4 regions of the Variovorax sp. HJSM1_2 genome follow, and region 1 is predicted to be linked to each of the others. Evidence: predicted binding sites of a transcription regulator. Region 1 holds the regulator's gene; each other region holds the start of a gene.
What was found. The regulator sigma-54, encoded in region 1, starts transcription at its own class of promoters, with help from an activator protein. The targets are predictions, from matches to a motif close to TGGCANGNAANCTGCTTT.
Positions count from the first base shown of each region.

Region 1 (7,668 bases):
GGCCCAGGGAGCAGCCCAGGCTGATGGCGGCGAGAAAAGGGATCAGACGTTTCATGGAATCTCCTCGTGACAAGGCAAAAGGCCAATGGATGGGAAGATCCTGCGGTTGGTGTCATACACGCCCCGAAAGATTGGTCTTTATAACGCCGCTTGTCCCCAAACGGATGACTTGACATTGCGCCCCGTAAAATCACCACATGCTCTCAGTCAAACAAGATTTGCTCGCGGCCCTGGCCGGCGGGCTGGAAAAGATTCTGCCCGGTGCGGGTGAAAAAGCCGCTTTCGAGCTGCCGAAGATGGCCGCGCTGGGCGATTTCGCCATCACCGCCGCCATGCAGCTGGCCAAACCGCTCAAAGCCAACCCGCGTGCGCTAGGGGAACAACTGCGCACTGAACTGCTGGCCACGCCCGCGTTTCAGCAGTGGGTGGATGCGGTAGAAATCGCCGGCCCGGGCTTCATCAACATCAAACTCAAGCCCGCCGCCAAACAAGCGGTGGTGCACGAAGTACTGACCGCTGGCACGGCCTTCGGCACCCAGCCCGACAAGGGCGAACGTGTGCTGGTGGAGTTTGTCTCGGCCAACCCCACCGGCCCGTTGCATGTGGGCCACGGCCGACAAGCGGCTTTGGGTGACGCCATCTGCAACCTGTTCCAAACCCAGGGATGGAACGTCTACCGCGAGTTTTATTACAACGACGCGGGTGTGCAGATCGGCACCTTGGCCAGCAGCACACATCTGCGCGCGCAAGGCTTCAAGCCCGGCGACCCGGAGTGGCCTAGCGGCGAAAAAGCCGCCGCCTACAACGGCGACTACATCAATGACATCGCCAACGACTTCCTGGCCAAGAAGACTGTCAAGGCCGACGACCGTGAAGTCACCGCCAGCGGCGACATCAACGACATGGATTCGATCCGCGAGTTTGCCGTGGCCTACCTGCGCCGCGAGCAGGATCTGGATCTGCGCGCCTTCGAGGTGCGCTTCGACAACTTCTACCTCGAGTCCAGCCTCTACACCAGCGGCCGCGTCGAGGCCGCCGTCAACAAGCTGATTGCCGCAGGCAAGACCTACGAACAAGACGGCGCCCTGTGGCTGCGCTCCACCGACTACGGCGACGACAAAGACCGTGTGATGCGCAAGACCGACGGCAGCTACACCTACTTTGTGCCTGACGTGGCCTACCACATCGCCAAGTGGGAGCGCGGCTTCCACCGCGTGGTCAACATCCAGGGCACCGACCACCACGGCACCATCGCGCGTGTGCGCGCCGGCCTGCAAGCCGCCAGTGTTGGCATTCCCGAAGGCTACCCCGACTACGTGCTGCACACCATGGTGCGTGTGATGCGCGGCGGCGAAGAAGTGAAGATTTCCAAGCGTGCCGGCAGCTACGTCACGCTGCGCGATGTGATCGACTGGACCAGCAAGGACGCCGTGCGCTTCTTCCTGCTGAGCCGCAAGCCAGACACCGAATACATGTTCGACGTCGACCTGGCCCTGGCGCAGAACAACGACAACCCGGTCTATTACGTGCAGTACGCACATGCGCGCATTTGCTCGGTATTGGCGGCGTGGCAGGAACAAGGCGGCGCTGGAGTGGAAAGCCTGGCCAAGGTCGACCTGTCGCCGTTGACCAGCCCGCAAGCCCAGGCGCTGATGATGCAACTCGCGCGTTACCCCGAAATGCTGACCGGCGCCTGTGCCGACTTTGCGCCGCACGACGTCACCTTCTACCTGCGCGATCTGGCCGCGAGCTACCACAGCTACTACGATGCCGAGCGCATTCTGGTGGACGACGAACAGGTGAAACTGGCACGCCTGGCCCTGGTCGCCGCCACAGCGCAGGTGTTGCACAATGGCTTGGCCGTGCTCGGGGTGAGTGCGCCGAAGAAAATGTGAAGACCTTCATGAAGCAGAAAAAACAGCGCGGCGGCACGGCCATCGGGTTCATCTTGGGACTGGTGATTGGACTGGGTGCCGCTTTGGCCGTGGCCGTCTACGTCACCAAGGTGCCGGTGCCCTTCGTCGCCGGCAAGGGCGTCAACTCTGGCGCCGAGCGCGATGCGGCCGAGCAGCAAAAAAACAAAAGCTGGGACCCCAACACGCCACTGCAGGGCAAGAACCCGGCCCGGCCAGCCACGGCCGAGGCGGGTGCCACCACCGCGACCGCCACCGGCACCGTGGTTCCCGCCACACCCGGCGCTCCAGCCGTGGCAGGCATTGCACCCGCACCTGCGCCAGTGGCGGCACCTTCCCCGGTGACCACGTTGCCAGCGATGGCGTCCACTCCGGTGAAGGGCGATACAAAACCCAACCCGGCCAACGACCCGAACTTCGACCCGCTGGGTGACCTGGCGCGGGCCAAGTCCAAAGGCGTATCAACCACCACGGCCGCTGCCGCCCCCTCGGCCAAGACCGACAACGACGCGGCCGATCCGTTTGAGTACTTTGTGCAAGCCGGTGCCTACCGCACCCCAGAAGACGCGGAAGCCCAACGCGCCAAGCTGGCGATGTCCGGCTTGCAGGCCAAAGTGACCGAGCGCGAGCAATCCGGTCGCACCGTCTACCGCGTGCGCATGGGGCCCTACAACAAAAAAGACGATGCGGAAAAAGCCCGCACGCGTCTGGAAGACCTGGGCAACGAAAGCGCCTTGGTGCGCGTGCAGCGTTAGGTCAAACCGGCTTCAACCGAAAATCCCAGGCCATTCGCGCAAGCACTGCGCAGTGGCTGAACTTTTCCAACCGCCCCTGGTCAGAACGGCCACAAGGAGTGATCGTAAATGAAACGTCGTGAATTTTCCCTGGCCTCTGTTGGGGCAGTCGCCGCCTCGTCGCTGGCCCTCGCCCCCTTCGGTGCGGCACAAGCACAGGGCATGGCCCCCAAGGCAGGTACCGACTACAACGTGCTGAAAACCGCGGCGCCCGTAGACGGTGCCAGCAAGGGCAAGATCGAGGTCGTGGAGTTCTTCTGGTACGCCTGCCCGCACTGCAATGCGTTCGAGCCTACGCTGGAGTCCTGGCTCAAGCAGTTGCCCAAGGATGTGGCCTTCCGCCGCGTGCCGGTCAACTTCCAGAGCAGCTTCGTGCCGCCGCAAAAGCTGTTCTACACGCTGGAAGCCATGAACCTGTTGCCACAAATGCACGGCAAGGTGTTCCAGGCCATCCACGTCGACCACCAAAAACTCGACCGCGACGACGCCGTGATCGAATGGGTTGCCAAACAAGGCATAGACAAAGCCAAGTTCACCGAGGTGTACAACTCGTTCTCCGTGAGCGCCAAGGTGCGCCAGGCCTCGCAGTTGCAAGAAGCCTACAAGGTGGAAGGTGTGCCCGCCTTGGGCGTGGCCGGCAAGTTCTACACCGACGGTTCGCTGGCGCAAGGCATGCCGCGTGCCCTGGCGATCGTGGACTACCTGGTCGCCCAGGAGCGCAAGGCTGGGCCGGCCAAGTCTTGATGCCTGCTTGAGTCGTTAATTTGCCGTTTAAATGCCCGCAACAGCGGGCATTTTTCATGGCGCGGAGGTTGTCGCCGCTACAATGATCTGCAAGATTCATGCCTCTATGAAAAAAATCAACACCATCGCACTCCTCCTGGCCGCATTGGCGTTCACGGCCGGGGCTGCGCACGCCGAAACGGCGGACCGAGACAAGCCCATGAACGTCGAAGCCGACGCCATGCGTTACGACGACCTGAAGCAGACCAATGTCTTCACCGGCAATGTGGTCATGACCAAGGGCACCATCATCCTGCGCGGCGCGCGGGTGGATGTACGTCAAGACCCAGAAGGTTACCAATATGGCGTGGTTACCGCAGCGGCCGGCAAGCTGGCGTTTTTCCGGCAAAAGCGCGAAGGCGTTGATGAGTTCATCGAAGGCGAAGCCGAAGAAATCTACTACGACAGCAAGGCCGACAACGTGCGTCTGGTGCGCCGCGCGGTGATGCGTCGTTACTTGGGGACCAAGCTCAGCGATGAGACCACGGGTGCCGAAATCAATTACCACAACACCACCGGCGTGTTCACCGTCGACGGCAGCGTACGCAACTTGGCTGGCGCGCCGGGCGGCGCGGGCACCGCTAACTCTGGCGGGCGTGTGCGCGCCATGTTGACACCCAAATCAGCGGCCTCCGCGCCCGCTGTGCCAGACGCCAACACGACGGCACCGGCCTTGCGCCCCAGCCTGCAGCTCGGCGGGGAGCGCAAGTGACGGCGGCGCAAGTCGCCACATCCCCGGTGGACGATTCGTCCTGCCTGGAAGCACGCCACCTGCAAAAAGCCTATGGCGGCCGCAAGGTGGTCAAAGATGTGGGTTTGAAGGTCCGCAAGGGTGAGGTAGTCGGTTTGCTCGGCCCCAACGGCGCCGGTAAAACCACCTCGTTCTACATGATTGTGGGCCTGGTGCGTGCAGACAGCGGGCAGATCTTCATCGACAACCAGCCGGTGGAAGGCATGCCCATCCACCGCCGTTCGCGCCTGGGTTTGAGTTATTTGCCGCAAGAAGCTTCTATCTTCCGAAAACTCACGGTAGAAGAAAACGTACGCGCCGTGCTCGAGTTGCAGCACGGTGAGGACGACAAACCTTTCAGCAAAGCCGAACTGGAACAACGCCTCACCGACCTGCTGCAAGACTTGCGCGTAGAGCATCTGCGCAGTTCATCAGCGCTGGCTTTGTCGGGTGGTGAACGCCGCCGCGTGGAAATCGCGCGGGCGCTGGCCACCCAGCCGCGCTTCATCCTGCTGGACGAGCCGTTTGCCGGTATCGACCCGATCGCGGTGATCGAGATCCAGCGCATCATCAGCTTTCTCAAATCGCGCGGCATTGGTGTGCTCATCACCGACCACAACGTACGCGAAACCCTAGGCATTTGTGACCACGCCTACATCATCAGTGATGGCCAAGTGCTGGCACAAGGAACGCCCTCTGAAATCGTCAACAACGCCGAAGTGCGCCGGGTTTACCTCGGTGAGCATTTCCGGATGTAAGCCCATGGAATGCGTGCGTAACAGCTTTGGGGCGCAGCTTGGCCTGCTGCTACCGCCAGCCTTGTCGGCGGTGCGGGAGGCGCGCGCATGAAACAAGGTTTATCGCTACGCGTTTCGCAGCATTTGGCGCTCACGCCGCAGCTGCAGCAGTCGATTCGCCTGCTGCAGCTGTCCACGCTGGAGCTGAGCCAGGAAGTCGAGCAGATGCTCGACGACAACCCGTTCCTGGAAGTCGGCATTGACGAGGCGCCGCGCGAAGAATTCGGCCTGAGCCATGCCGACACACAGGTCAGCACCGAAGACCGCGAAAGCGAATACGCCACCAGCACCACGTCCAGCAGCACCGACAACACCGGATCAGACAGCCAGATGGAGTCTGAAAGCCCGTTGAGCCCCCAGGACGACAACCAGAACTGGGAAGGCGACGGCACCTCGGAAATCGCCCCGGACGACAGCGAATGGGGCGGCGACGCGCCGCCGCGCACCAACAACAACGAGAGTGACGGCGAAGTCGACGCCACCGAACTGGCGCGCAGCCAGATGTCGCTCACCGAGTTCCTGCACCGCCAGGCGCTGGCCCTCCGGCTCAGCGAAGAAGACCGCGCGGCGCTGCGCTTCCTGATCGAGTCGCTGAACGAAGACGGCTACCTGGAAGACAGCCTCGAAGAGCTGGCCCAAAGCCTGGCCGAGCCAGACGACGAGCTCGAAGAAATCGAAGAGCTGCAGCACCGCTTCACCATGGCGCTGGGCTTGCTGCAAAGCCTGGAGCCGGTAGGCGTGGGCGCGCGCACCCTAGAAGAATGCCTGACGCTGCAACTGCGCGCCCTGGCCGATGATGAGGCAGAAGAAGAGCAGGAACAAATCCGCGTCGCCGCCATCAACATGTGCGCCTGTCCCATGGACCTGGTGGCCCGGCGTGATGTGAAGCGCCTGGCCAGCCAGTGCCGCACCTCCGACACGGTGATCAAAGCCGCCTTGGGCCTGATCGCCAGCCTGGAGCCCAAGCCGGGCCGCCGCTTTGTTGACGTGGAGCGCAACATCGTCATACCCGACGTCATCGTGACCAAGGTAGGCCGTGGCGCGCAGGCGAATTTCCGGGTGCGGCTGAACCAGGACGTGATGCCGCGCCTGAAGGTGCACGACATCTATGCCAACGCGCTGAAACAGCACAAAGGTGGTGGACGCGATGCCTCGGTGAATGCCGCGCTGCAGCAACGGCTGCAAGAAGCGCGCTGGTTCATCAAGAACATCCAGCAGCGCTTTGACACCATACTGCGCGTGAGCAACGCCATTGTTGATCGGCAGAAGAACTTCTTCACCCATGGTGAGCTGGCCATGCGCCCGCTGGTGCTGCGTGAAATTGCCGATGAACTCGGGCTGCACGAATCCACCATCAGCCGCGTGACCACGGCCAAATACATGTCCACGCCGCACGGCACTTTCGAACTGAAGTACTTCTTTGGCTCGTCGCTCGGCACCGAGACCGGTGGCAACGCCTCCAGCACCGCTGTGCGCGCGCTGATCAAGCAGTTTGTCTCGTCCGAAGACCCGAAAAAGCCCCTGAGCGACAGCCAGCTCTCCGACATGCTCAAAGAGCAAGGTATTGAATGTGCCCGCCGCACGGTGGCCAAATACCGCGAGGCGCTGCGTATTGCGCCCACAAACCTGCGCAAAGCGCTTTAATGTCGATGCGCGTCTAGCGCGCACGGCATTGCCCCAACCCGCGAACAGCGAACCTATTTGCCATGAACCAGCTCAAGCTATTTTTGCCCTGCGCCGCAGGTGTTGAAGACTTTCTCGCCGAAGAGGTGCACCAGCTCACCAACCTGCAAGGCGACGACCTGCTGGTGCTGCGTGGCGGTGTGCTGGTGCGTGCTTCGTGGCGCGATGCCATGCTGCTCAATCTGCACAGCCGCCTGGCGCAGCGTGTGCTCATCGAATTGTCGAACACCGAGTACCGCAACGAGCAACACCTGTACGAAGCGGCCAGCCAGGTCGCCTGGGAGATCTGGTTCACGCCCAAACAAAGCTTCAAGATTGAAGTCACGGCGCAGCACAGCCCACTGACCTCGCTCAATTTTGCGGCGCTGAAGATCAAAGACGCCGTGGCTGACCGTTTCCGCCACAAACACGGTGTGCGCCCCGATGTGGACACACGTTGGCCCGGCGTGCGCATCTATGCCCACCTGACCACCGACCGCGCCACGCTGTACATGGACACCTCGGGCGAGCCGCTGTTCAAACGTGGCTGGCGCGAAGACAAGGGCGAAGCGCCGCTCAAGGAAACCCTGGCCGCCGCCATGCTGGCCGCGAGCGAATGGGATGGTGAAACACCGCTGTACGACCCCTGCTGCGGCAGCGGCACCATTGCCATCGAGGCTGCGCAAATCGCCTGCAACATTGCCGCAGGCAGCCGACGCCGCTTTGCATTCGAGAAGCTGCTGCCGTTTCAACCCCACGTATGGGATTCGCTGCTGAGCCAGGCCCGCGCCGCCGAGCACAAGCCGCGCACCGAGATTTTTGGCAGTGACGTGGCCCACCGCATGGTCGACTTCGCCATGCGCAACGCCGAACGCGCAGGTGTCGCCGACTGCGTGCAGTTCCGCGGCGGCGATGCCTTGCAACGCCAACCGCCCACCGCCAGCGGTGTGTTGATGATCAACCCGCCTTATGGCGACCGGATTGCCGTC
Region 1 covers NZ_JBMOXA010000018.1:47,216-54,883, forward strand. Annotated here, with positions in the region: gene ACFQ95_RS18320 (PsiF family protein) at 1-55, opposite strand, end outside; gene argS (arginine--tRNA ligase) at 198-1,895, shown strand; gene ACFQ95_RS18330 (SPOR domain-containing protein) at 1,904-2,668, shown strand; gene ACFQ95_RS18335 (thiol:disulfide interchange protein DsbA/DsbL) at 2,777-3,451, shown strand; gene lptA (lipopolysaccharide transport periplasmic protein LptA) at 3,558-4,202, shown strand; gene lptB (LPS export ABC transporter ATP-binding protein) at 4,199-4,978, shown strand; gene ACFQ95_RS18350 (RNA polymerase factor sigma-54) at 5,066-6,661, shown strand; gene ACFQ95_RS18355 (THUMP domain-containing class I SAM-dependent RNA methyltransferase) at 6,724-7,668, shown strand, end outside.

Region 2 (7,668 bases), on a different contig from region 1:
TATTCGCAGATCGGCTTGATCACCCTGGTCGGGCTGATCACCAAACACGGCATCTTGATTGTCGAGTTCACCAACCAGTTGCGCGAACACGGCATGGACATGGTGGACGCTCTGGTCAAAGCCTCGTCGCAGCGCCTGCGGCCGATTCTGATGACCACCGGCGCGATGGTGCTGGGTGCGGTGCCGCTGGCTTTGGCCGACGGCGCGGGCGCCGAGAGCCGCCAGCAAATCGGCTGGGTGATTGTCGGCGGCATGAGCCTGGGCACCTTGCTCACTATCTTTGTGGTGCCCACCGTCTACACGCTGCTGGCGCGCGGCACGGTGCCGGGTGCCAAGACCACGGTGGCCAAGGATGCACCGGATGCGGGCCATGGCCATGGTGCCGACGCGCACAAGCCGCTGGCACCAGCTCACGAAGAGTTGATCGCCAAATAAACCAGGGCTTCAACACAAAACCCGGCATGGCCCCATAAGCCATGCCGGGTTTTTTTATGCTCCAGATGCTATTGCTTCTGTAGCTATTCACGCATATCCAGTATGCGTAGAGAAGCTAAAAGGCTTAAAGCCTTTAAAGGCTAGTCAAAAATCTCGCTGAGCCAGGACTTTTGTTTGCGGTAGCCCTGGCGCTTGTTGTAGCCAGAGTCGTCAAAGTCAGGGCGGCGCTGCTGCTGGTATTGCGGCTGCGCATACTGCGGCTGCTGAACGGCTTGCTGTACTGGCGCTGCGCCCGCGCCGCTGCGTTCAATCAACTTGTCGAGTTCGCCCCGGTCCAGCCACACGCCACGGCACTGCGGGCAGTAGTCGATCTCTATGCCTTGGCGGTCGGCCATCACCAGGGTGGCGTCGGGACAGGTCGGACATTTCATTTCGGGCTCCTTCAAAACAGCTTCTGCTAACAGGGTGCAGCAACCTTAGGTGAAGAGGCCAATGGCTTGAGGGCTGTAGGTGTACAGCGCGCATGGGCATGTGTGCTGTCGCCGCCGGCCTTAATGGCCGTAGGCCCGCAGCCCGAGCAACACCACCACCGCCAGGCCTAGCAGCAACGACGTCAGCTGCCAGAACACCACCGGGTGTTTTTCCACCAAGGGCGGCGCGCGTTTGCGTTGGAACTGGGGGCCTGGTGCATGCAGGTCGTGGATGAACTCGCTGAGTGCTTCCTGGCGCTTGGCGGGCTGCGGCTGCAGGGCTTTTTGCAGCACGGCATCCAGCCATTCCGGCAGCTCGGGGCGCAGGTGGCGTAGCGGCTGGTAGCGCAGGCGCTTGAGATCGGCGGGCGACTTGAGCTGGGGCACCTGCAAACCGTAGGGCAGTTGTCCGGTAAGCATCTGATAGCTGAGCACGGCCAGCGAGAACAGGTCGGAGCGGGCACTGCCGCCGTCGCCGGTGAAGTATTCGGGTGCGGTGTATTGCAGCGTGCCGGCGATGGCGTCAGCACGTGCATGGGGTGTGCCCTCGGAAAGGCCGGCCACGTAGGTGGAGCCGAAGTCTATGATTTTTGCCGTGCCGCTGCGGTCTATCATCACATTGGCCGGGCGCAAGTCCTGGTGCAGCATTTCTTTGCTGTGGAAGGCTTGCAAACCTTTGGCGATTTGCGCCACCAGGCTGCGCACGCTGTCGAGCTCGGGTTTGGGGTGGTCGGTCATCCACTGCGCAAGGGTTTGGCCGTCGACAAATTCCATCGCCACGTAGACATGTTGGCGCGGGCGGTCGGTGTGGAAGGGCTTGAGCACATGCGGGCTGTGTATGCGGCGTGCCACCCATTCTTCGAGCAGAAAACCATCCAGGTAATGCGCGTCATCGCGCAGATCGACCGAGGGCGTTTTCAGCACCACGGGCTGGCCGGTGGTGTCGTCCGTGGCCAGGAACACGTGGCTGCGCGCGCTGGTGTGCAGCTCGCGTGCAATGCTGTAGCCCTCGAAGCTGGCACGCGGCGCCAGCGGTGGCGGCAGGGCCAGGCCTTCGCGCTGTGCTTCAAGTTTGAGCAAACTCAGCGGGTTAGCATTGGCCGCGGGCAGGGCGTCTATGCGCAGCAGTTGCACCGTGGCGTCGTCGTCGGCGCCACGCGCCTGGGCGATGCTGATGAGGGCGCTGGCGGCCGCGTCAAAGTCGTCGGGGCATAACGCCAGGGCCTCGGCCACGGCGGCGGCATCCAGGTGCAGGTAGGCGCCGTCGGTGGCCAGCAGGTAGATGTCGCCCACCTCGGCCGGCAGGCAGCGGTAGTCGATCTCCAGATTGGGGCCGAAGCCCAGGGCGCGGCCAAGAAACGATTCGACCGATGACAAATGCACACGGTGGTCCTCGGTCAATTGTTCCAGCGCCTGCGGCTGCAGGCGGTAGATGCGTGAGTCGCCGACGTGCAGCAAGTGCACTTCACGGCCCTTCAGGATGAGGGCGCTGAAGGTGCAGACGTAACCCCGGTCCTTGTCGAAGCGCGCATGGCTACGCATGGTTTGCGCGTGCAGCCAGGCATTGGTCGCACCCAGCACACGTTGTGCCGAGCGTCGCACCGACCACGCATCCGAAGTGGCGTAGTAGTCGTCGAGAAATCCGCGTACCGCCGCCGCACTGGCTTCCTGGCTGACGGCGCTGGAACCAATGCCATCGGCCTGCGCCAGCGCTATGCCTTTGCTCGTCAGCAATGCACCTTGCGGCAGCATGGCGCCGTGGAAGTCCTGGTTGACACCCTTGGTCCCGGCGCGCGAATGCTGGCCCAGTGTCACGCGTAAAGTTTGGCTCATGGCATCCCGTGTGGAAGTACCGCAGAACTGGCTATGCCAGGCTGCAGGTGCTGCCCCCAGCGACGGGGGCGGAAAGTGCGCAGCACCGGAGCCAGGGGCTTACTGCGCCACGCGCTTGGCGGCGGTCTTGTAGTGTGTGGAGTAAAGCGTCAGGCCAACAAAGGTCAGACCACCGACCAGGTTGCCCAGCACAGTGGGAATCTCGTTCCAGATCAGGTAGTCCATCAGCGTGAACTTGCCACCCAGCAACAGGCCTGTGGGGAACAGGAACATGTTGACGATGGAGTGCTCAAAACCCATGTAGAAGAAGATCATCACGGGCATCCACATGCCTATGGCCTTGCCCGAAACAGTGGTCGACATCATGGCTGCGACCACGCCGGTGGACACCATCCAGTTGCACATCACGCCGCGAATGAACAGTGTGAGCATGCCGGCGGCGCCATGTGCGGCATAACCCAGCGTACGGCCTTCACCAATGTGGCCTAGCTTTTCGCCCACTGCATTCGGCGCTTCGCTGAAACCAAAGGTGAAGATGATGGCCATGAACACGGCCACCGTCAGTGCGCCGGCGAAGTTGCCAACAAACACCAAACCCCAGTTGCGGAAAACACCTTTCCACGTGGCGCCGGGGCGTTTGTCGAGCACAGCCAAGGGCACCAGGGTGAATACGCCGGTGAGCAGGTCAAAACCCATCAGGTACAGCATGATGAAACCCACGGGGAACAGGATGGCGCCCAGCAGCGGGTTGCCGGTGTTGACGGTCACGGTCACCGCAAAGGCAGCGGCCAGGGCCAGGATGGCACCGGCCATGTAGGAGCGGATCAAGGTGTCGCGGGTGGACATGAGCAACTTGGATTCACCGGCATCGACCATTTTGGTGACGAACTCGGCAGGGGCGAGGTAGGCCATTTGACTTCCTTTGGGCTGGATAAAAGGGGAGGGATGGGCGTTGCTGAACATGGCGTTCAAGCACTGCAGAATGCAAAACGGCGTCCGTTGCGGCACTCAGGTTTGCGAGTGCTGCAATGGACGCCGTTATCCGGGGTGCGCTGTGGGCTTGCTCAGGCCTTCATCAGCCCGATGTGTGGGTTAAGCAATATCCATACCTTTGCCAAGGCCGGCATGTTGCACATGTGTGGGGCACAAAAAACACGGCATGTATAGGTTTTGCTGAAACGCCGGGTGTGATGCCCGCCGCCTGGCCTCGCGTCAGTGCATAGCCGGCACGCGATGCACCGCAATGGTTCAGCGTTGCGCCAATTGGGCAAAGGCCGAGTCCGGCAACGCCAGGGTGGCTTCGGCCACATCCAGCAGGCGGCGGTTTTCGTCCATCGAGGTCTTTTGCAGGGTGCGGAAGGCGACCTCTTCGCTCATGCCCAGTTTGCTCATCAGCATGGCTTTTGCGCGGTCAATCACCTTGCGCTCATTGAGCTTGCGGCGGGCCGCGACAAGCTCCAGTTCCATGTCTGTCAGGCGTGCGGTCTGGGCTTGCAGCACATCATGCAGCGAAGTGCTGGCCTGGCCCGTGGCTGCGGAACTTGCCGGCGCAGCCGTGGGGGCGCTGGCGTTGCCCGGGTCAAAGAAGCGGTCCACCGCGTGGGTGCGCGGCGGCGGGTTGTCGCGCAGATGGCGCAGCAAGCCCTTGGAGTCTTGCAGGTCCTGCTGGGCTGCGGTGATGCTTGCGGCGCAGGCCGCGCGCAATTGTGTCATCAGCGCTATCTGCAACTGCCACAACTGGTCAATGCGTTCGGTGCACACGTCGAACCAGGTGTCACTGAGATTGCTGTCCAGCGGATGCTCCGGCCGGGTGGTGCACAAGGTGCGCCGCAGGCGCTCCAGCCGTGCCACACCGGGCTGCAACTGCTGCTGTTCCCAACGCTGGCGCAAGGCCGGGTCGGCAAATTCGGCGAACACCAGCAGGCTGCGCTCCTGCGCGTCGATGAGGTTCAGCACACGCTGTTGCTGTTCTTCGCTGGCGCTGCCCGAGGCATACAGCAAGGCGCCCAGAGCGCGTTCCTGGCCGGCTTCTTCCTGTGCCTGCACCAATTGCAAAAAGGCCACCAGGATGCGTGAGACGCTGGGCAGGCTGGCCGCGTCGGCCACATGGAACACCAGCTCAATCAGTCCGGCGATCAGATGGCTGAAGGCGGCAACCGCGTCGTGTGCCGACATGGCCTGACGCTCGATCTGTGTGCGGAGTGCGGTCAGCGCGTCCAGACCGAGCAGGGCCCATGCCATCAGGGACAGCGATTTGGCGGTGGCCCCCTGCGCCGTCTCGGTGTGCTGGGCGAACACCTCGCGCAGCCGGGCCTCCATGGCCTGGGCTTCGTGGACGGTGTTGCGGCGCACGTCGGCAAAACGCAGTCCTTTGGAGGCCAGGTAAATGCTGGAGGCGCCGCGCTCGCGCTGCAGGGCCTGGATCAACTGGCCGAGTGCGTCCACCAGGTCGGCGCGGCAGGCGAGATGGCGCACCGCATCAATCTCCAACTGCTTGGCGCGCAGCACCAGGGTGGAGACGGAAAAAGCTGCCAGGGGATCGGCCGAGTCGGGCATGCGGAAATTCTATGCAGTGGTGGGGCTGCCGATGCTATCAGCAGCGCTGGGCCATCAACCGCCGCTCAAGCCAAAGCGACACTCACGCGACCGCCATCGGTGCGCACACCGTGCGCACGTACCGAATGCTCGGGCGCCTCCAGGCATTCGCCGGTGTGCAGGTCGAAGTGGTTCTTGTACAGCGGCGAGGCCACGACCACACGCTCGCCCAGGTTGCCGAGCAGGCCACGCGACAACACACTCGCGCCCGACTTGGGATCGACGTTGTCGATGGCGAAGAACTGGTCGCTTCCATCCACAATGTTAAGGCGGAACACGGCGACGTGCCGGTTGTCCACCAGCGCACAGACGCCTGTGCTGGGCAGGATGTCGTCGACAGCGCAAACGTCAGTCCAGGTCGTTTGGGTTTCGGTTTTCATGAGGGGCTTTCTGGTGATGGTGTTCAAGCGGCTTCTGCCAGCGCCGGTGCGCGTTCATCGGGGCGGGCAGGGCGGATCTGGCCGCGCTCCTCGACAAAGATCACGTGTTCGTCGGCCTTGTCGCTGTTGACAAACGAGCGGAAGCGTTTGCGTGTTTCGGGGTCGGTGATGGCGGTCTTCCACTCACACTGGTAGGTGTCTACCACATGCTGCATTTGTGCTTCCAGCTCGGCGCAAAGGCCCAGGCTGTCTTTGATCAGCACGTCCTTCAGGTAGTCCAGCCCGCCTTCCAGGCTTTCGCGCCAGGTGCTGGTGCGTTGCAGGCGGTCGGCGGTGCGCACGTAGAACATCAACACGCGGTCTATCATGGCCACGAGTTCTTCCTTGCTCAGGTCGGAGCCAAACAGTTCGGCGTGGCGCGGCTTCATGCCGCCATTGCCGCAGATGTAGAGGTTCCAGCCTTTTTCGGTGGCGATGATGCCAATGTCCTTGCCCTGGGCTTCGGCGCATTCACGTGTGCAGCCGGACACACCAAACTTGATCTTGTGCGGCGAGCGCAAGCCCTTGTAGCGGTGTTCCAGTTCCACGGCCAGGCCCACGCTGTCGCCCACGCCGTAGCGGCACCAGGTGGAGCCCACACAACTCTTTACCGTGCGCAGCGACTTGCCATAGGCGTGGCCCGATTCAAAACCGGCGTTGATCAGCTCTTCCCAAATGGTGGGCAATTGCTCGACACGTGCGCCAAACAAGTCGACACGCTGGCCGCCGGTGATCTTGGTGTACAGGCCGTACTTCTTGGCGACTTGACCGACGGCGATCAGGCCTTCGGGTGTGACCTCGCCACCGGGCATACGTGGCACCACCGAGTAGGTGCCGTCTTTCTGGATGTTGCCCAGGTAGTAGTCGTTGCTGTCTTGCAGGCCAGCGAGTTCTTTCTTCAGCACAAACTCGTTCCAGCAGGAGGCGAACACACTGGCCGCCACGGGTTTGCAGATGTCGCAACCCAGGCCCTTGCCATGTTTGGCCAGCAGGTCGTCAAAACTCTTGATGTTGCCTACGCGCACCAGGTGGTAGATCTCCTGGCGCGAGTACGCAAAGTGTTCACACACATGGTTGTTCACCGCCATGCCGCGGCGCGCCATTTCGAACTTCATCACCTGGGTGACCAGCGGCACACAGCCGCCGCAGGTGGCGCCGGCCTTGGTGCAGGCCTTCAACTCACCAATGGTGCAGGCGCCGTCGCCCACGGCGGCGCAGATGGCGCCCTTGCTGACGTTGTTGCACGAGCAGATTTGGGCGCTGTCGGGCAGGGCGTCCACACCCAGGCCAGGCTTGGCTTTGCCGTCGCTCGACGGGAAGATCAAGAATTCGGGTTCGGCCGGCAGCGTGATGCCGTTGAGCGCCATCTGCAGCAGCGTGCCGTATTCGGAAGCGTCGCCAATCAGCACCGCGCCCAGCAGTTGTTTGCCGTCTTCGCTGATCACAATCTTCTTGTAGATCTGGCGCAGCTCGTCCACGTATTGGCACGAACGGCTCTTGGGCGTGCGGCCATGGGCGTCGCCTATGCTGGCCACGTCCACACCCATGAGCTTGAGCTTGGTGCTCATGTCGGCGCCAACAAAGGCGGCGTCCACATCACCTGCAATGTGGCGCGCGGTCACGCGGGCCATGTCGTAACCCGGGGCCACCAGGCCAAACACCTGTTCGTTCCAGGAGGCGCATTCGCCAATGGCGTAGATGTCGTGGTCGCTGGTGCGGCAGGCGCTGTCAATCACCACGCCGCCGCGCGGGCCAATCGCCAGCACACATTGGCGCGCGATTTCGTCGCGTGGGCGGATGCCGGCGGAGAACACGATCATGTCGGTCTCCAGGTGTGTGCCGTCGGCAAACACCATGCGGTGGCGCGCCGTGGCGCCGTCGGTGATCTCCTGGGTGTTGCGCCCGGTGTGCACCGT
Region 2 covers NZ_JBMOXA010000006.1:67,999-75,666, reverse strand. Annotated here, with positions in the region: gene ACFQ95_RS08520 (efflux RND transporter permease subunit) at 1-435, shown strand, start outside; gene ACFQ95_RS08515 (zf-TFIIB domain-containing protein) at 576-866, opposite strand; gene ACFQ95_RS08510 (protein kinase domain-containing protein) at 987-2,738, opposite strand; gene ACFQ95_RS08505 (formate/nitrite transporter family protein) at 2,838-3,650, opposite strand; gene ACFQ95_RS08500 (nitrate- and nitrite sensing domain-containing protein) at 3,987-5,294, opposite strand; gene nirD (nitrite reductase small subunit NirD) at 5,360-5,713, opposite strand; gene nirB (nitrite reductase large subunit NirB) at 5,737-7,668, opposite strand, start outside.
Region 2: the regulator sigma-54 is predicted to act here: its motif matches at 3,832-3,849, upstream of ACFQ95_RS08505 (formate/nitrite transporter family protein).

Region 3 (7,668 bases), on a different contig from region 1:
CTCGGCTGCACGTTCACGCGCGGCGGCTTCCTGCTGCTCCAGCCGCTGATGGCCCAACTGCGCCAACATGCCGTTGAAGGCTTTGACGAGTTGGCCGATTTCGTCGCGGCTGTGCCAGACCGCACGCCGCGCATAGTCGCCCGTCTGGCGCACGGTATCGGCCACTTCGGCCAGCTTTTTCAGAGGCCGCGAGATCTGCCGCGCCACCGCGTACACTAGGCTCAGGATACAGCTCAGCAGCAGCAGCGCCGTGCCCAGGTGCAACCACATGCGTGTGAACAGCAGATCCACACGGTCGTGCAACAGGCGTTCGAGGTCAATCGCCGTGCCGGCCCAGGCGTTGGTCAAGGCCTCCAGGGAGTTGGCGTAATGCGCCGTCAGTTGCTGCAGCCCCCTAGGGTCCACCTGCCCATCGGCCAGGGCCTGCACCGCAGCCAGAAATTCGCCCAGGCGCTTTTCCAGGGCTTCGCGGCCCGGCGTCAGCGCCTCACGCTGTTGCGCACCACCCGCGGCAAAGGCTTGTGTGTAGTCAGAGCGTATGCCCAGGGCCACGGCATCCAGACGGCCGGCCAGGATCAGCAACTCGGTGCGCCGGTCCGCCAGACCACCGGCCGGGATTTTTGTGGCCGAGGGTGTCACCGGCACGATGCGCATAGTGTCGTTGAGCACCTCCAACAGTTCCGGAAAACGCAACACCACCAGCGACATGGCGTAGTAGCTGTCGAGATCCGGGTCGAGGATGAGGTTGGATTGGTTACCCACGGTGGTGAGCAGTTCGCGTGCCTGGCGCAGCATTTGCCGCGTGGCTGCAGGATTTTTCGCGACCACACTGGCCGAGAGCGCATCGCTGGCGCCCGCTGGTGTGGCGACCAGCCGCTGCCAACTGTCGGAAAAGGCCTGGCTGGCGTCTTTGGTTTGGAAGGCTTCGTCGTAAGTGTCACGCGCATGCTGCAGCCGTTGCAGTGCCTCGTGTGCAAACTCGGATGCCACGCCGTTCTGCAGAAAAGGCTGCATCAGCACGTCGCGCACGGCCGCGCTGTACTGCGCACCATCAATTTCCTTGCGCGTGAAATCGATGGCGTTGAACTTCTCGTGGATCAGAATGCCCGACACATAGATGACGGCCGTCAGATCGAGCAAATAGATCAGCGTGAGCTTGCGACCAACACTGAGGCGGCCTAACCAGCGGGTAAAAAAATTCATTGCCAGGCCATGCCTTGGCGGTTAACGCCAAGTCTGGCAAATTCGAAAGCCATAAAACGGTATTTGAAATCCATGGGCAGCCGCCCCAATCTTGGTTTGGCAGGAAAAGCGAAGCGCAAATTTGCGGCCGGGGTTTGTGCCTGGGACGGTGCCGAGCCGATACCGTTTGTTCCAGAAGCCACCGGCCTTCGGGCTTGCCATGTCACCGGGCGGTGTCGCCGCGACAGCCCTCGCCAGCGCAAACAGCGCTGGCATGGACCTGCAGCACCCCACACACCCCGATGGCAGCTCAACGCGTCACGCTGCGGGTGCACCCAGGAATTCGCGGCTGACGTGCGCGCCGAGTTCATTCACGCGGTCCAAGAACTGCGTGAGGAAGGCGTGCAGGCCCGTGGCCAGGATCTCGTCGATGCGCGCAAATTCCAGGTCCGCCCGCAAGCGTCCGGCGCGGCGCAGGGTCTCGCTCTTGGGGTTGCTGGACACCACGGTGAGGTTGCTCACCACTTCGTTCAGGCAGGCGCTGAGCGAGCGCGGCATGTCCGAGCGCAGGATCAGCAATTCGGCCACACGTTCGGGTTTGATCACGTCGCGGTAGACCTTGCGGTAGACCTCGAAGCCCGACACCGTGCGCAGGATCGCACTCCAGTGGTAGAAGTCGTACTCCTGGTCGCGGCCGGTAGACGCACCATAGAAGTCGCGCTCCACCGCGTGAAACTTCACGTCCACCAAACGGGCGGTGTTGTCTGCACGTTCCAGGAAGGTGCCTATGCGTGAAAAGTAGAAAGCCTCGTCCTGCAGCATGGTGCCCAGTTGCACACCGCGCGAAAGATGCGAGCGGAACTTCACCCAATCGAAAAACTGCGCTGGATCCTCTTCAAACGCGCCAGCCTTGAGCATGCGGTTGAGTTCTATCCAGGTCTGGTTTTGTGTTTCCCAGACCTCGGTGGTGAGGCTGCCGCGCACGGCACGCGCGTTTTCACGCGCGGCCCGCAGGCAGGAAAAAATGCTCGACGGGTTGGTCTCGTCCTTGACCATGAACTCCATCACCGATTGAGCATTGATCTCGCCGTACTTTGCGCTATAGGGGTGCAGCAATTCGCTGATGGACAACAAACCCTGCAGGCCGCTTTGCGCCGCCGCATCGGTTTGCGCCAGCAGCGAGCTTTGGTAGTTGATGTCCAACATTCGCGCGGTGTTTTCGGCGCGCTCGGTGTAACGGGACATCCAGAACAAATGGTCGGCGGTACGTGAAAGCATGTCGTTATCTCCTAGGCCTCAAACACCGCACGCGCTGCGCGCTGGGCTGTATTTTGGTGAAACATCGCCTATGGCGCTGTTTTCGGCGCGTTCGGTGTAACGGGACATCCAGAACAAATGATCGGCGGTACGTGAAAGCATCTTGTTATTCCTCTTCTTCTACGTGATCGGCTCAGGCTGGCTTGACAGACGACTGGGTCTGCGTCTGCGAAGCCGTGGCACCACTGGCGGCGCCATTGCTGTCCCCCTGCAGGATCCAGGTGTCCTTGGTGCCGCCGCCCTGCGATGAATTCACCACCAGCGAACCTTCTTTGAGCGCCACACGGGTCAGACCGCCGGGCACCATTTGCACCTCCTTGCCCGACAACACAAACGGCCGCAGGTCGATGTGGCGTGGCGCGATACCGCTTTCGACAAACGTCGGGCAACTGGACAGGCTGAGCGTGGGCTGGGCGATGTAGCCGCTGGGGTTGGCCAGCAGGGCCGCACGGAATTCTTCGATCTCGGCCTTGGTGGAGGCCGGCCCCACCAGCATGCCGTATCCACCGGCACCGTGCACTTCTTTCACCACCAGGTCCTTGAGGTTGTCCAGCGTATATTGCAAATCGTCCTTGTTGCGGCACATATAGGTGGGCACGTTCTTCAGGATGGGTTTCTCGCCCAGGTAGAACTCGATCATCTTGGTGACGTAGGGGTAGATCGACTTGTCATCGGCCACACCCGTGCCCACACCATTGCAGATGTTCACGTTGCCGGCCTTGTAGGCGGCCATCAAGCCGGCGCAGCCCAGCGTGGACGTGGGGCGGAACACTTGCGGATCCAGAAAGTCGTCGTCCACGCGGCGGTAGATCACGTCCACCTGCTTGGGGCCGCGTGTGGTGCGCATGTAGCAGAAGTTGTCTTTGACAAACAAGTCCTGCCCCTCGACCAGCTCCACGCCCATTTGCTGGGCCAGGAAAGCGTGTTCAAAGTAGGCGCTGTTGTACATGCCGGGGGTCAGCACCACAACCGTAGGGTCGGCGGTGGTCGCCGGGGCCGATGCGCGCAGCGTCTCCAGCAGCAGATCCGGGTAATGCGCGACCGGCGCCACACGGTGGCGGTTGAACAGGTCGGGGAACAAACGCATCATCATCTTGCGGTTTTCCAGCATGTAGCTCACGCCGCTGGGCACACGCAGGTTGTCTTCAAGCACGTAATATTCGCCGTTGCCCTGGGCATCGGGCGCACGCACGATGTCGATGCCGGAAATATGCGAGTAGATGTTGTTCGGCAGATCCACGCCCACCATTTCGGGGCGGAACTGGGCGTTGTGCATCACCTGCTCGGCCGGGATGAGTCCGGCCTTGATGATGTCCTGGTCGTGGTAGACGTCGTAGATAAAACGGTTCAGCGCGGTCACGCGTTGCACCAGGCCACGCTCCATGTCAGCCCACTCCTTGGCTGGAATGATGCGCGGAATCAAGTCAAACGGAATCAGCCGCTCTGTGCCTGCGCCATCTTCGTCCTTGGCGCCATACACGGCAAAGGTGATACCGACCCGCCGAAAAATCATTTCAGATTCTTCGCGGCGCTTGGCCATCATGTCTCCGGGCTGCTTCGCCAACCAGGCATCGTAGGTCTTGTAGTGGTCACGGACCTGTGCACCGTCAGAGAAAAACTCGTAAGGCAAGCGGGTGTACATCTCGTCAAATTTCGCCATGAATTGTTCTCTCCTTGAAGTTACAGAATAGCAAGTTACGCGCCAAGACGGTGCAAATTCTGGTGACGACACAACATTCCGGAAACGAGATGCCGAGGCTGGTGGGTGGCCGTGGTGCAAGCCTGATGGCCCACGCTGCGCGCCAGCAAAAGCCACGGATTTACCCCACCAAATTGCATACATCCCAAAAACAGTCTACTCGACTGCATCCACATTTCACACCCAAAAAGTGGGTGGATGCGCTGTTCAGTCCGGGGCCTTGAGGTCGGTTTCATTGGCGACCACCAAGGCATGCTGCCAGTAGTGCGCATGGGTTTCACGCTCACAGGAAAAGGCGCGTGGTGCGGCCGAGTGCCAACGCAAGGCACCACACTGCGCCGAGCTCACCAAGCGGATACCCAGCGCTTGATAACGCTCTTGCACCCGCGGCGCGGGATGGCCAAAGCGGTTGCGATACCCGGCCTGCACCACTGCCAGGCTGGGACTCACCGCCTCCAGAAAGGCGCTGGTGGAAGAAGTGTTGCTGCCATGGTGCGGCACCAGCAGCAGGTCGGCGCGCAGCTGCGCCGGCACCTGCGCCACCAGTCGCGCCTCCTGCGCCTGCTCGATATCACCGACCAACAAGGCGGTTTGCCGTCCGTTGGACACCCGCAGCACACAGCTCAGTGCATTCGGCTTGGGCCGCGCCGCGGCCTGCGGCGCGTAGTCCGGTGGCTGCGGATGCAGGACGTCGAAACGAATGCCATCCCACTGCCACTGCTGTCCCGCCATACAACGCTCCACCGGGCGGGTTTGCGCCAACAGGTGCTCAGGCTCCACGGAACTGAGCAGCCGGGCAGCGGGCTGGCTTTGCAGCACGGCTTGTGCTCCGCCGCTGTGGTCGCTGTCACTGTGGCTCACCACCACCAGGTCCAGCCGTTCGTCCAAGGCCCGCAACAGCGGCACCAATACCAGGTGGCCAGCATCACTTTCTGTGCCAAAACGCGGGCCGGTGTCGAACAACAGGCTGTGCCTGGCCGTGCGCACCAGCACGGCATTGCCCTGGCCAATGTCGGCGGCCAACAGCTCAAAGGCACCGGGCGCAGGGCGCGCGGGCTGCCACAGCAACATCGGCAACAACAACGGCAGCCCCAGCCCACACCAGCCCCAGGGCAGACGCAACACCAATAACAATGCGCCCAGGCTTGCGGCCAGCCCGGCCCACAATGGCGCTGCTGGCAAAGTCAGCACGGCCCACGGCCAGGTCGCCAGCCAACCCAGCACCGACGCCTGCAACTGCACCGCTGCAGCAGCCACATGCCATAGAGGCGAGGCCAGCACACCCAACATGGCCAGCGGCGTGACCACCAAGCTCATCCACGGGATGGCCAACAAATTCGCCAGCAAACCGACCACCGACACCTGCTGAAACAGCACCAAACCCAGCGGCGCCAGCGCCAGTGTGACCACGGCCTGCTCGCGCACCAGCGCCCTGGCGCGGCCATATGCGCCGCCCAGAACCTTGGCACCAAATGAGCCTCCAGCGCTTTCCAAACCTGCAGCAGACGCTCCTGAATTTGAAGCAAACAACACACCCACCGCGACAAAGCTCAGCCAAAAGCCGGCCTGCAGCAAGGCCCAGGGATCAACCAGCAACACCACGCCACCCGCCCAGGCCCAGACCAGCAGCCACGGCCAGCGCAGACCGCTGCAACGCAGCCATGCCATGACGCCCAGCATCAGCACCGTACGCTGCGCGGGCACGCCCCAGCCACTGAACAGCGCATAGCCCGTCGCCAACAACACACCGCCCAGCATGGCCACCGAAGGCGTGGGCCACAGCAGGCTGGCCTGCCAACGCCCGAGCCCCCCGCGGCGCCAGCCCCAAGCCAGCACGGCGGCCGCAAGCCAGGCGAACATGGTGATGTGCAAGCCAGAAATTGAAATCAAATGCCCTACGCCCGTGGCGCGGAACACATCCCAGTCCGCGCGATCGATCGCGCTCTGGTCGCCCACCACCAGGGCAGCCACCACGCCCGCATTACGCTTGGCCTGCGGCGATTGGCTGGCGGCCGCATCACCGGCCTCATCCGCCTGGCCCAGCGTGCGGAAAATGGCGTCGCGCACACTTTGACGCGCCGACTCCACCGGGTGGCGCCAAGTGTTTTCCAGGCGCTGCGGTGCGGCGTCACGCGGGCCATCACGCACGTAGCCCGTGGCTTGCACACCCTGCTCCCACAGGCGCAGCTCGTAGTCAAAACCAAAAGGGTTGCGGTTGCCATGCGGTGCCTTGAGGCGCACCGTCATGCGCCAACGCTGGCCTGCACGCACGTCGGGTGCGCCTATGCCAGGCAGGTTCTCGGCCAGGGGCTCGGCGCCCCACGCAGCGGCGCGGTACCAGCTCAGTTGCAGCAACGGCGGCAAACGAAGCGCTTCACCCTTACGCGTCGCGTAAGCCACCTCCAGCAGAAACCTTTGCCCCATCGCATTACGCTGCGGCATGGCGACCACCATGCCGGTCACGTCTATGTCCACACCTTCGAGCGCCGGGTCCAAAGCGCCCTGCGCAAACCATTGGCTGCGTGCGCCACACAAGGCAAACGCCAAGGCAGCGGCACTCAAGCCATACAGCAGCGCAGCACCGAATATGCGCAGTTGTCGCGCGCCGGCCCAAGCCAGGGCCATCAACACACACCCAGCCACGGCCACAGCCCCATAAGCGCTCAATGACCACAGCGCTGCTTGCTGCAACTGCCACGCCGTACCCAAGGCCCAGCCCAGCAGCCATGGGGCCCAGTAGACGGCGGCGCGGTGGAACAACGGCGAAGGCTCGCGATGCATCGCGCCATGCTACCGGGGCCAACAGCGCGCGGGTGGGTTTTGCTTAGACTGCGCTGTGGTGTGCCGACGACAGCGCGGCCCTGGACAGCGCGATAACCGCCGGATATCTAAAAACGATAGCAATCACCGCAGGCAGTGCAAGCGTCAGCGGCCCGCTTGATTCCATCACCAGATCTAGTGATTGCAGCACACGAGACAACTGCATGGCGCCGCATAACAGCTTTGGCCTTTGGCCATTGCATATCCACCGTCAAACCCGTTCACGCGCAGCACATCTGCCACACACGGAGCATCAAGCCATGCCAAACTCAACTGGCAACACTCGCCCCGTTTGGCTCAGCTCTTGCTAGTATGCGGTGCAAGCCCGGGCTGGCGGGCAGCGCTCTCTCAATGCATTCCGAGAACCATCAATGTCCATTCATGCCGCACTGAACCACGTCACCCACTACAAGTACGACCGCCCGGTCAACCTGGGGCCGCAGGTGATCCGGCTGCGCCCGGCACCACATTGCCGCAGCAATGTGATCTCGTATTCGCTCAAGGTTGAGCCCGCCAACCACTTCGTCAACTGGCAGCAAGATCCTTTTGCCAACTACCAGGCGCGCCTGGTGTTCCCCGAGAAAACCACAGAATTCAAGGTCACGGTCGACCTGGTGGTGGAGATGTCGGTCTACAACCCGTTCGACTAT
Region 3 covers NZ_JBMOXA010000028.1:10,198-17,865, forward strand. Annotated here, with positions in the region: gene ACFQ95_RS21725 (EAL domain-containing protein) at 1-1,203, opposite strand, end outside; gene ACFQ95_RS21730 (alpha-E domain-containing protein) at 1,501-2,460, opposite strand; gene ACFQ95_RS21735 (alpha-E domain-containing protein) at 2,479-2,601, opposite strand; gene ACFQ95_RS21740 (circularly permuted type 2 ATP-grasp protein) at 2,633-4,159, opposite strand; gene ACFQ95_RS21745 (DNA internalization-related competence protein ComEC/Rec2) at 4,406-6,979, opposite strand; gene ACFQ95_RS21750 (DUF2126 domain-containing protein) at 7,390-7,668, shown strand, end outside.
Region 3: the regulator sigma-54 is predicted to act here: its motif matches at 4,187-4,204, upstream of ACFQ95_RS21740 (circularly permuted type 2 ATP-grasp protein).

Region 4 (7,668 bases), on a different contig from region 1:
ACGGGGGTGTTGGGCGGACAGGCCGCACGTTTCAACTACGCCCCTGCGGCGCAAGAGTGGGTTACGCGCACGGCTGCCATCGAGAAAGTGTGTGCCGAGTTTGCCGTGCCCTTGCGTGCTGCGGCGCTGCAGTTTCCGCTAGCGCACCCCGCCGTCGAGATCGTCATCGCCGGGCCGCAAACCGTGGCGCATTGGGACGATGCGGTGGCGATGATGGGGCACAGCATTCCGGCCGCGTTCTGGCAGGCGCTGCGCCAACAGCATTTGATTCCCGACCACGCGCCCACGCCTGTATAAACATCAACATGATCGACGCCCACTTCCACCTCTGGCAGCTCGACCGTGGCGACTACGGCTGGCTCACGCCCGCGCTGGCGCCCATCTACCGCGACGTGCACATCGACCACTGGCGCACCGAAAGCCGTCCCTGCGGCATCACCGGCGGTGTGCTGGTGCAGGCCGCGCCGACCGAGGCCGAAACCCTTTTCTTGCTTGACCAGGCGCACAACGCCGCCGATGTATTGGGTGTGGTCGGCTGGCTGGACCTGCTGGCGCCCACCGCCTCCGCGCGTATTGCCGCGTTATCACTCTCGGCCCCCAAGCTCAAGGGCCTGCGGCCCATGCTGCAGGACATCACCGACCCCGACTGGATTCTGCAGCCGGCCTTGGCGCCCGCGCTGGAGACCATGGCTGCCTGCGGGCTAGTGTTCGATGGGTTGGTGAAGCCAGTGCATCTGCCACGTATCGTCGAGCTTGCGCGCCGCCACCCGAACCTGCGCATCGTCATAGACCACGGTGCCAAACCCGACATTGCCCACGGCCAGTGGCAAGCCTGGGCCGACGGCCTGGCGCAGATCGCCCGAGAAACCAAGGCGGTGTGCAAACTCTCCGGCCTGTGGACCGAAGCCGCGTCAGCGGACGCCCATGGCGACGGCGCCGTGCTGAAGCGCTACGGCGAGTGGGTGCTAGACACCTTCGGCCACCAGCGTTGCCTATGGGGCAGCGACTGGCCGGTGCTGGAACTTGCGGGCGACTATGCGCGCTGGTTGGCGCTGGCGCGCTCCTGGGTGCCAGCAGAACAGCAGGCGCGTGTATTTGGCGGCACGGCGGTCGAGGTCTACCGGCTGCAGCGCTAAGGCTGGTGTGAATAGCCCCCGGCATTGGTTTTGTGGGGGGCTTGGTCTAGACTGGTGGGATTCGCCCCAGCAGCCCTAGAGGAGCCCCCACATGAATGCCCGCGTACCCAACTTTCCCGCCTCCGTCCTGAACGCCGAACAGGCGCTGAGCCAGGTCGCCCGCCAATGGGACGAGGTGCTTGTTCCCGAACTCACGCGCTACATCGAGGTGCCGTCCAAATCCCCCATGTTCGACAAGGACTGGGCGGCCAACGGCTACCTGGAAACCGTGCTGCGCAACGCCGCCACCTGGGTCGAGGCGCAAAAGGTCGAGGGCCTGAAGCTGGAGATCGTGCGTATCGAAGGCCGTACGCCGGTGTTGTTCTTTGAAGTGGACGCACACCAAAGCCAAACCAGCGAAACCGTGTTGATGTACGGCCACCTCGACAAACAACCCGAATTCACTGGCTGGCGCAACGACCTGGGCCCGTGGACGCCGAAATACGAAGACGGCAAACTGTTTGGCCGTGGCGGCGCCGACGATGGTTATGCGGTCTACGCGTCCATCACCGCCATCCAGGCGCTGAAGGCGCAGAACGTGCCACACCCACGCATTGTTGGCCTGATCGAAACCTGCGAAGAAAGCGGCTCCTACGATCTGCTGCCCTATGTGGACGCACTGCGCACACGCCTGGGCGAGGTGGCCTTGGTGATCTGCCTAGACTCGGGTGCCGGCAACTACGACCAGCTGTGGCTCACCAGCAGCCTGCGCGGCATGGCCAGCGGGGTGTTGAAGGTCGAAATCTTGACCGAAGGTGTGCACTCGGGCGACGCCAGCGGCCTGGTGCCGTCTAGCTTTCGCATCATGCGCCAGGTGCTCGATCGCCTGGAAGACAGCGCCACCGGCCGCCTGCTGCCGGCCAGCTTCCACTGCGAAGTGCCGGCCGACCGCCTGGCGCAAGCCAAGGCCACGGCGGCCATCCTGGGCGACGAAATCTACAAACGTTTTCCCTGGGCGCACTACGACTGCGGTGGTAGCACCGTGTTTGCGCTGCCCACCACCACCGAGCCGGTGCAAGCCCTGCTCAACCGCACCTGGTCGCCCACGCTGAGTGTGACCGGCGCCGATGGTTTCTCGGAAATCAAGAACGCTGGCAACGTGTTGCGTCCCTACACCGCCTTCAAGCTGAGCCTGCGCCTGCCCCCGCTGGTTGAGGCCGATGCCGCCGTGCAGCAACTCAAAACCCTGCTCGAAGACAACGCGCCCTACCAAGCCAAGGTGACCTTTGAAGCCCAGGGCGCAGCCACCGGTTGGAACGCGCCCAGCACTGCGCCGTGGTTCGAGCAGGCGCTGCAAGAGGCCTCGCAAGCGCACTTTGGCGCGGGCTGTGGCTACATCGGCCAGGGCGGCACCATTCCGCTGATGAATATGTTGTCCAAGGGCTTCCCCAAGGCGCAGATGATGGTGTGTGGTGTGTTGGGCCCCAAGAGCAACGCCCACGGCCCGAACGAGTTCCTGCATGTGCCTTACGCCAAGAAGCTCACCGCGGCGGTGGCCCACGTCATGGGCAAGATGGCGCAGGGCACGGTGCCCGCTGAAGCCGCCGCCTGAGTTTCAACGCCCAAGCAAAAAGCCGGTTTGCGCAATGCAAACCGGCTTTTGTGTTTTCAAGCCAAATTGCCGTCTCGCGCAATCTGCATCAGCGTAAAGAGCTATTTTTGTTGTAGCAAACCGCCGAGCATGCCAAACAAGTCCTGCTCACCACCCAGGCCCTGCGCGGGGGCCTGGCCCTGGGGCGTGAGTTGGTCGATCAAGCCTGGCAGCACTTGCGACAACTGGCCTGCGGCTTCACCGGGTTGCAGGCCCAACTGAGCAGCAATGCTGGACAGTGTGTCTGGCCCCAGCACCTGGCTGAGTTGCTCGCCCGAGATGGCGTGGTTTTGGCCACTTCCCACCCACGAGCCAATCACGTCGCCCATGCCGGCCTGCTGGAACTTGTCCATCAAACCGCCCAGACCGCCCTGGCTGCCATTGTTGGCCAGCATGCCGGTGATCACCTGGATCAACTGCGGGTTGCTGGCGAGCACGCCAAGCAAACCGCCCAAGCCGCCCAGGCCTGCGGCCGCGCCAGCTTGGCCTTGATTAGGCGATTGCCCGTTGTTCATGACAGCGCCGAGTATGGAATCGAGTAGACCCATGATGTTGCTTCCTAAAAATAAGAAAAGGCCGGCGCAGTGCCAGCGAAACAAGGCACCGTGGGCCCAGGACAGGCTACGGCGGGCTGCAAATTATGGGTTGACATGAGGCGCTGGGGCGGCCCATTTTGTAACCCTGTGCATACGGGCCCATGATCGTGAATTGCGGCCGCATTGTGAAGAGCCGCTAAGCAGTTCACCAATATCTATCGCTTGTGGTGGCCGGCGGTGGATTGCAAACTCGGCCGCAAACCTAAAACCAGGAGACCGGCATGCTGACCCCCGACCAACACCAGGCGCTGGCGCGCGAATTGCACCAGGCCGAACAAACGCGTGTGCAGGTGGAACACTTCTCCAAACGCTTTCCGGCGATGGAGATGGCCGACAGCTACGCCATCCAGCGCGCCTGGGTGCAAATCAAGCTCAGTGAGGGCCGCAGAATCCTCGGCCACAAAATCGGCCTGACCTCGCGCGCGATGCAAATTTCGTCACAAATCACCGAGCCCGACTATGGCGCGCTGACCGACGACATGTTGTTCCCCGAAGGTGCGGACATCCCGCTGCAGCGCTTCATCCTGCCGCGTGTCGAGGTGGAGTTGGCCTTCATCCTCGGCAAAGCTTTGCGCGGCCCGGGTGTGAGCATTTTCGACGTGCTCGCCGCCACCGACTATGTGGTGCCGGCGATAGAGATCATCGACGCACGCATCGAACAACTCGACCACGTGACCAAGGCGCCGCGCAAAGTGCTGGACACGATTGCCGACAACGCGGCCAACGCCGGCATCGTGCTCGGCGGCCGCCCAGTCAAGCCCGATGCGGTTGACCTGCGCTGGTGTGGCGCGCTGCTTTACAAGAATGGCGTCATAGAGGAAAGCGGCTTGACGGCGGCGGTGCTGAACCACCCGGCCAACGGTGTGGCCTGGCTGGCCAACAAGCTTGCGCCGCACGGCGAAGGTTTGGCGGCGGGCGAGGTCGTGTTGGCCGGCTCGTTCACGCGGCCCGTGGCGGCGGCGGCGGGCGATACCTTTCACGCCGACTACGGACCCTTGGGCGCGATTGCGTTTCGGTTTATGTGAGCCTTGGTGGCGGGCTGAGCCGGGTTGAGGTGAGGTGTTGGCGAGATCGGGGATCTGTCGCCGTTCTTTACACCTGCATCCATAAGTGTACGTAAGTGTTTGATTTTGTTATGTGGCATAACCGTTGCATTAAGTAACGAGTTAGTTGTTTCCACAAACCAAACCTAATTTCAGACACTTCATGCAAGTCATCAAACATCTCGCCGTCGCTTTTTCTGTTGCCGCATGCGCCATGACGGCCCAGGCCACGGTGGTCACCAGCGGCACCTGGAGTGGCAGCACGATTGGGCCCTTCGCCGAAACCGATACTGCCACTTACGGGCAAACCTTCACGGCTGCGGGCAACTACCTGAATTCGTACACCATGTACCTGAGCTCGGGTTCGGGGACGACCAGCTTCAAGAGCTATATCTACGCTTGGGACGGCTTGAAAATTGTGGGTTCCGCGCTTTACAGCAGCGCGGTGCAAGAGTTTTCCGGCGCGGCTTCTTCGCCGTATGCCTTCACCTTCGACACGGGCGCACTCTCCCTGACCAGCGGCACGCAGTACGTGGCCTTCTTCTCCACGTCGGACGTCGATGGTGGCGATGATGGCCGCGCGTCGATGCCGACCACCGCTGGCGGCAATTCATATGACGGCGGCCGCTTTGTTTTCTTCAACAACGGCAATGACTTCTCTCGGTTGGCCAGTTCGACATGGGAGACGTGGGCCGGTGACTTCGACGTCTTGTTTTCCGCCACGTTCTCCGACACGGCGAGCAACAACGCCATCCCCGAGCCAGGCTCTTTGGCGCTGTTGGGCCTAGGCCTGGCGGGACTCGCTGCCGTGCGCAAGCGCAAGGCCTGACAGGCGCTTTTGAGCGTCTTTGAAAACCCGCTTCGGCGGGTTTTTTACTTTGTGGCGCGGCGTTTACCCGCGGCGCGGGGCGAAGCTGCGGTGAAGCGTTGCGCCAGAAACTCTGCAAACCCTTCCGCCGCCGGCGAGCTGGCACGGCGCAGCGGTTGGTACAGGCACATCTGGCGCATCACCTCGGGGTTGGTGATGCTGCGTTGCACCAGGCCCAGCGGTTTGGCCAGCGCCTGCACATAGGCGGGTGACAAGGTCGCGGCCAGGTCGGCAGCCGCCATGCCCAAGGCGGTGGAGATGTTGTCCACCACGTCTATCGGTGTGATGCGCTCGTTGCCCGGCAGCGCCTCGTGCATTTGCGCCACGCTGCGTTCGTGGTCGCGGCCCGCAGCCACCAGCGGGTGTGCACGCAGCTCGGCCCAGGTCACGCTGCGCCTCCGTGCCAAGGGGTGGCTAGGGGCGCACCACATCACCCATGGGCTGTTGAACAGTGCAATGCGTTCCACGTCGTCGCCCACGGCGCGGTCCGGGCCCATGGCCAGGTCGGCGTCGCCGCTGGCCACGGCGTCCACCAGCCGGTCCACCGGCACGTCGCGGATGTGCACCCGCACCTTGGGCCGGGTGCTGCCATAGGCCTTGATCACCGGCGGCAGGATCACGCTGGCCACCACCAAGGGTGCTGCAATGCGCACAATGCCGGCGGCCCGGTTGCGCACGTCTTCGGCGGCCGACTGCGCCAGCCGCAGGTGTTTCAACACCGAGTCGGCCGAGGCCAAAAACTCGCGCCCGGCGCTGGAGATTTCCACGCGCCGTGTGCTGCGGTCAAACAGCTTGAAGTCGAGTGTGGATTCGAGCTCGTTGATCAACTGGCTGACTGCCGAGGGGCTGAGCGCCAGACGGTCGGCGGCGTCGGTGAAGCTGCGCATTTCGGCCACGGCCTCGAAGGCTTCGAGCTGGCGCGAGGTGAATCGGGGGAGTGGCATGGGTGAAACAGCTGTTCTGGCGTATTGATAAGCAAGTCTTCACAGTACACCAAAATTTATCGTTTGTTGCGCCGCGCGGGGCCGCGCACACTGCGCTGGAGAAATGATTGGAGACATCTCTTTGAGCACAGAGCAAATTCACGTGGCGGGCTTTGCCGTCTCGCCGCACCACTACATCCACGGTGAACGTGTCGCCTCCGAGGTGCTGTTCGACCTGTACTGCCCCATAGACCAAAGCCTGCTGGGCCGCATCAGCGAAGGCACGGCGGCGCATGTGGACGCCGCCATACGTGCGGCACTGGCCGCCTTCCCGGCCTGGGCGGCGCTGACGGCGGCCGAACGCAAACCCTATCTCGACCGCTTAGCCGCCGAGATTGGCAAACGCGCTGAAGCCTTTTGTCAGGTCGAATCCAATGACGCCGGCATTTTGTTGTCGCGCATGAAACACGGCGTGGTGCCACGCGCCATGCTCAACCTCAGCTGGTTTGCCGAACACGCGTTGACGCTGCAAGACCGCCCCATGGAAACCGAGCAGGCGACACACCTGGTGCGGCACGATCCGGCGGGTGTGGTGGCCATCATCACACCATGGAATTCGCCGTTGATGCTGGCCACCTGGAAGCTTGGCCCGGCACTCGCGGCCGGTAATACCGTCATCGTCAAGCCGCCCGAGTGGGCGCCGCTCACCAGCAGCCTGCTGGCCGATTGCGCACACGCCGCCGGCCTGCCGCCGGGCGTGTTCAACATCGTGCAGGGCAGTGGTGCGGGCACGGGTGCCAAGCTGGTCAGCGACCCGCGCCTGGCGCGTATCTCGTTTACCGGCTCGGTGCCCACGGCCAAGTGGATTGCCCGGGCAGCGGGCGCCAACCTCGTACCCTGCAGCCTGGAGCTGGGTGGCAAGTCGCCGTTCATCGTGCTCGAAGATGCCGACCTCGACAACGCCGCCGCCACCGGCGCGCTGATGTACCGCAACGCCGGCCAGGTGTGTTTGGCGGGCACACGTTTCCTGGTGCACCACAAGGTGCATGATGCCTTTGTGGCGGCCATGCGTGGCTATGTGGCACAGCTCAAGGTGGGGGATCCGCGTGATGAGGCCACCGAGGTCGGCCCCATCATCCACCCACGCCAGGTCGAACGTGTGCAGGGCTTTGTGCAACGCGCCGTGGACGCCGGCGCTGAGGTGTTGTGGGGCGGCGCGCCACACCCGTTTGGCGCGCAGTACTACGCGCCCACCATGCTCACCCACATGCAGCAGAGCAGCGAGATCGTGCAGAACGAGGTTTTCGGCCCGGTGCTCACGCTGCAAACCTTTGCCGACGATGCCGAGGCCATCGCCCTGGCCAACGGCACCGACTACGGCTTGGGGGGAGTGGTCTACGGCGACACCGCGCACGCCACCGCCGTGGCCGAGCAGGTGCGCACCGGCTTCATCTGGGTCAACAGCTTTGGCA
Region 4 covers NZ_JBMOXA010000012.1:4,207-11,874, reverse strand. Annotated here, with positions in the region: gene ACFQ95_RS14780 (aldo/keto reductase) at 1-297, shown strand, start outside; gene ACFQ95_RS14775 (amidohydrolase family protein) at 306-1,136, shown strand; gene ACFQ95_RS14770 (M20 family metallopeptidase) at 1,228-2,727, shown strand; gene ACFQ95_RS14765 (YidB family protein) at 2,829-3,314, opposite strand; gene hpaH (2-oxo-hept-4-ene-1,7-dioate hydratase) at 3,584-4,387, shown strand; gene ACFQ95_RS14755 (PEP-CTERM sorting domain-containing protein) at 4,569-5,234, shown strand; gene ACFQ95_RS14750 (LysR family transcriptional regulator) at 5,279-6,217, opposite strand; gene ACFQ95_RS14745 (aldehyde dehydrogenase family protein) at 6,339-7,668, shown strand, end outside.
Region 4: the regulator sigma-54 is predicted to act here: its motif matches at 4,501-4,518, upstream of ACFQ95_RS14755 (PEP-CTERM sorting domain-containing protein).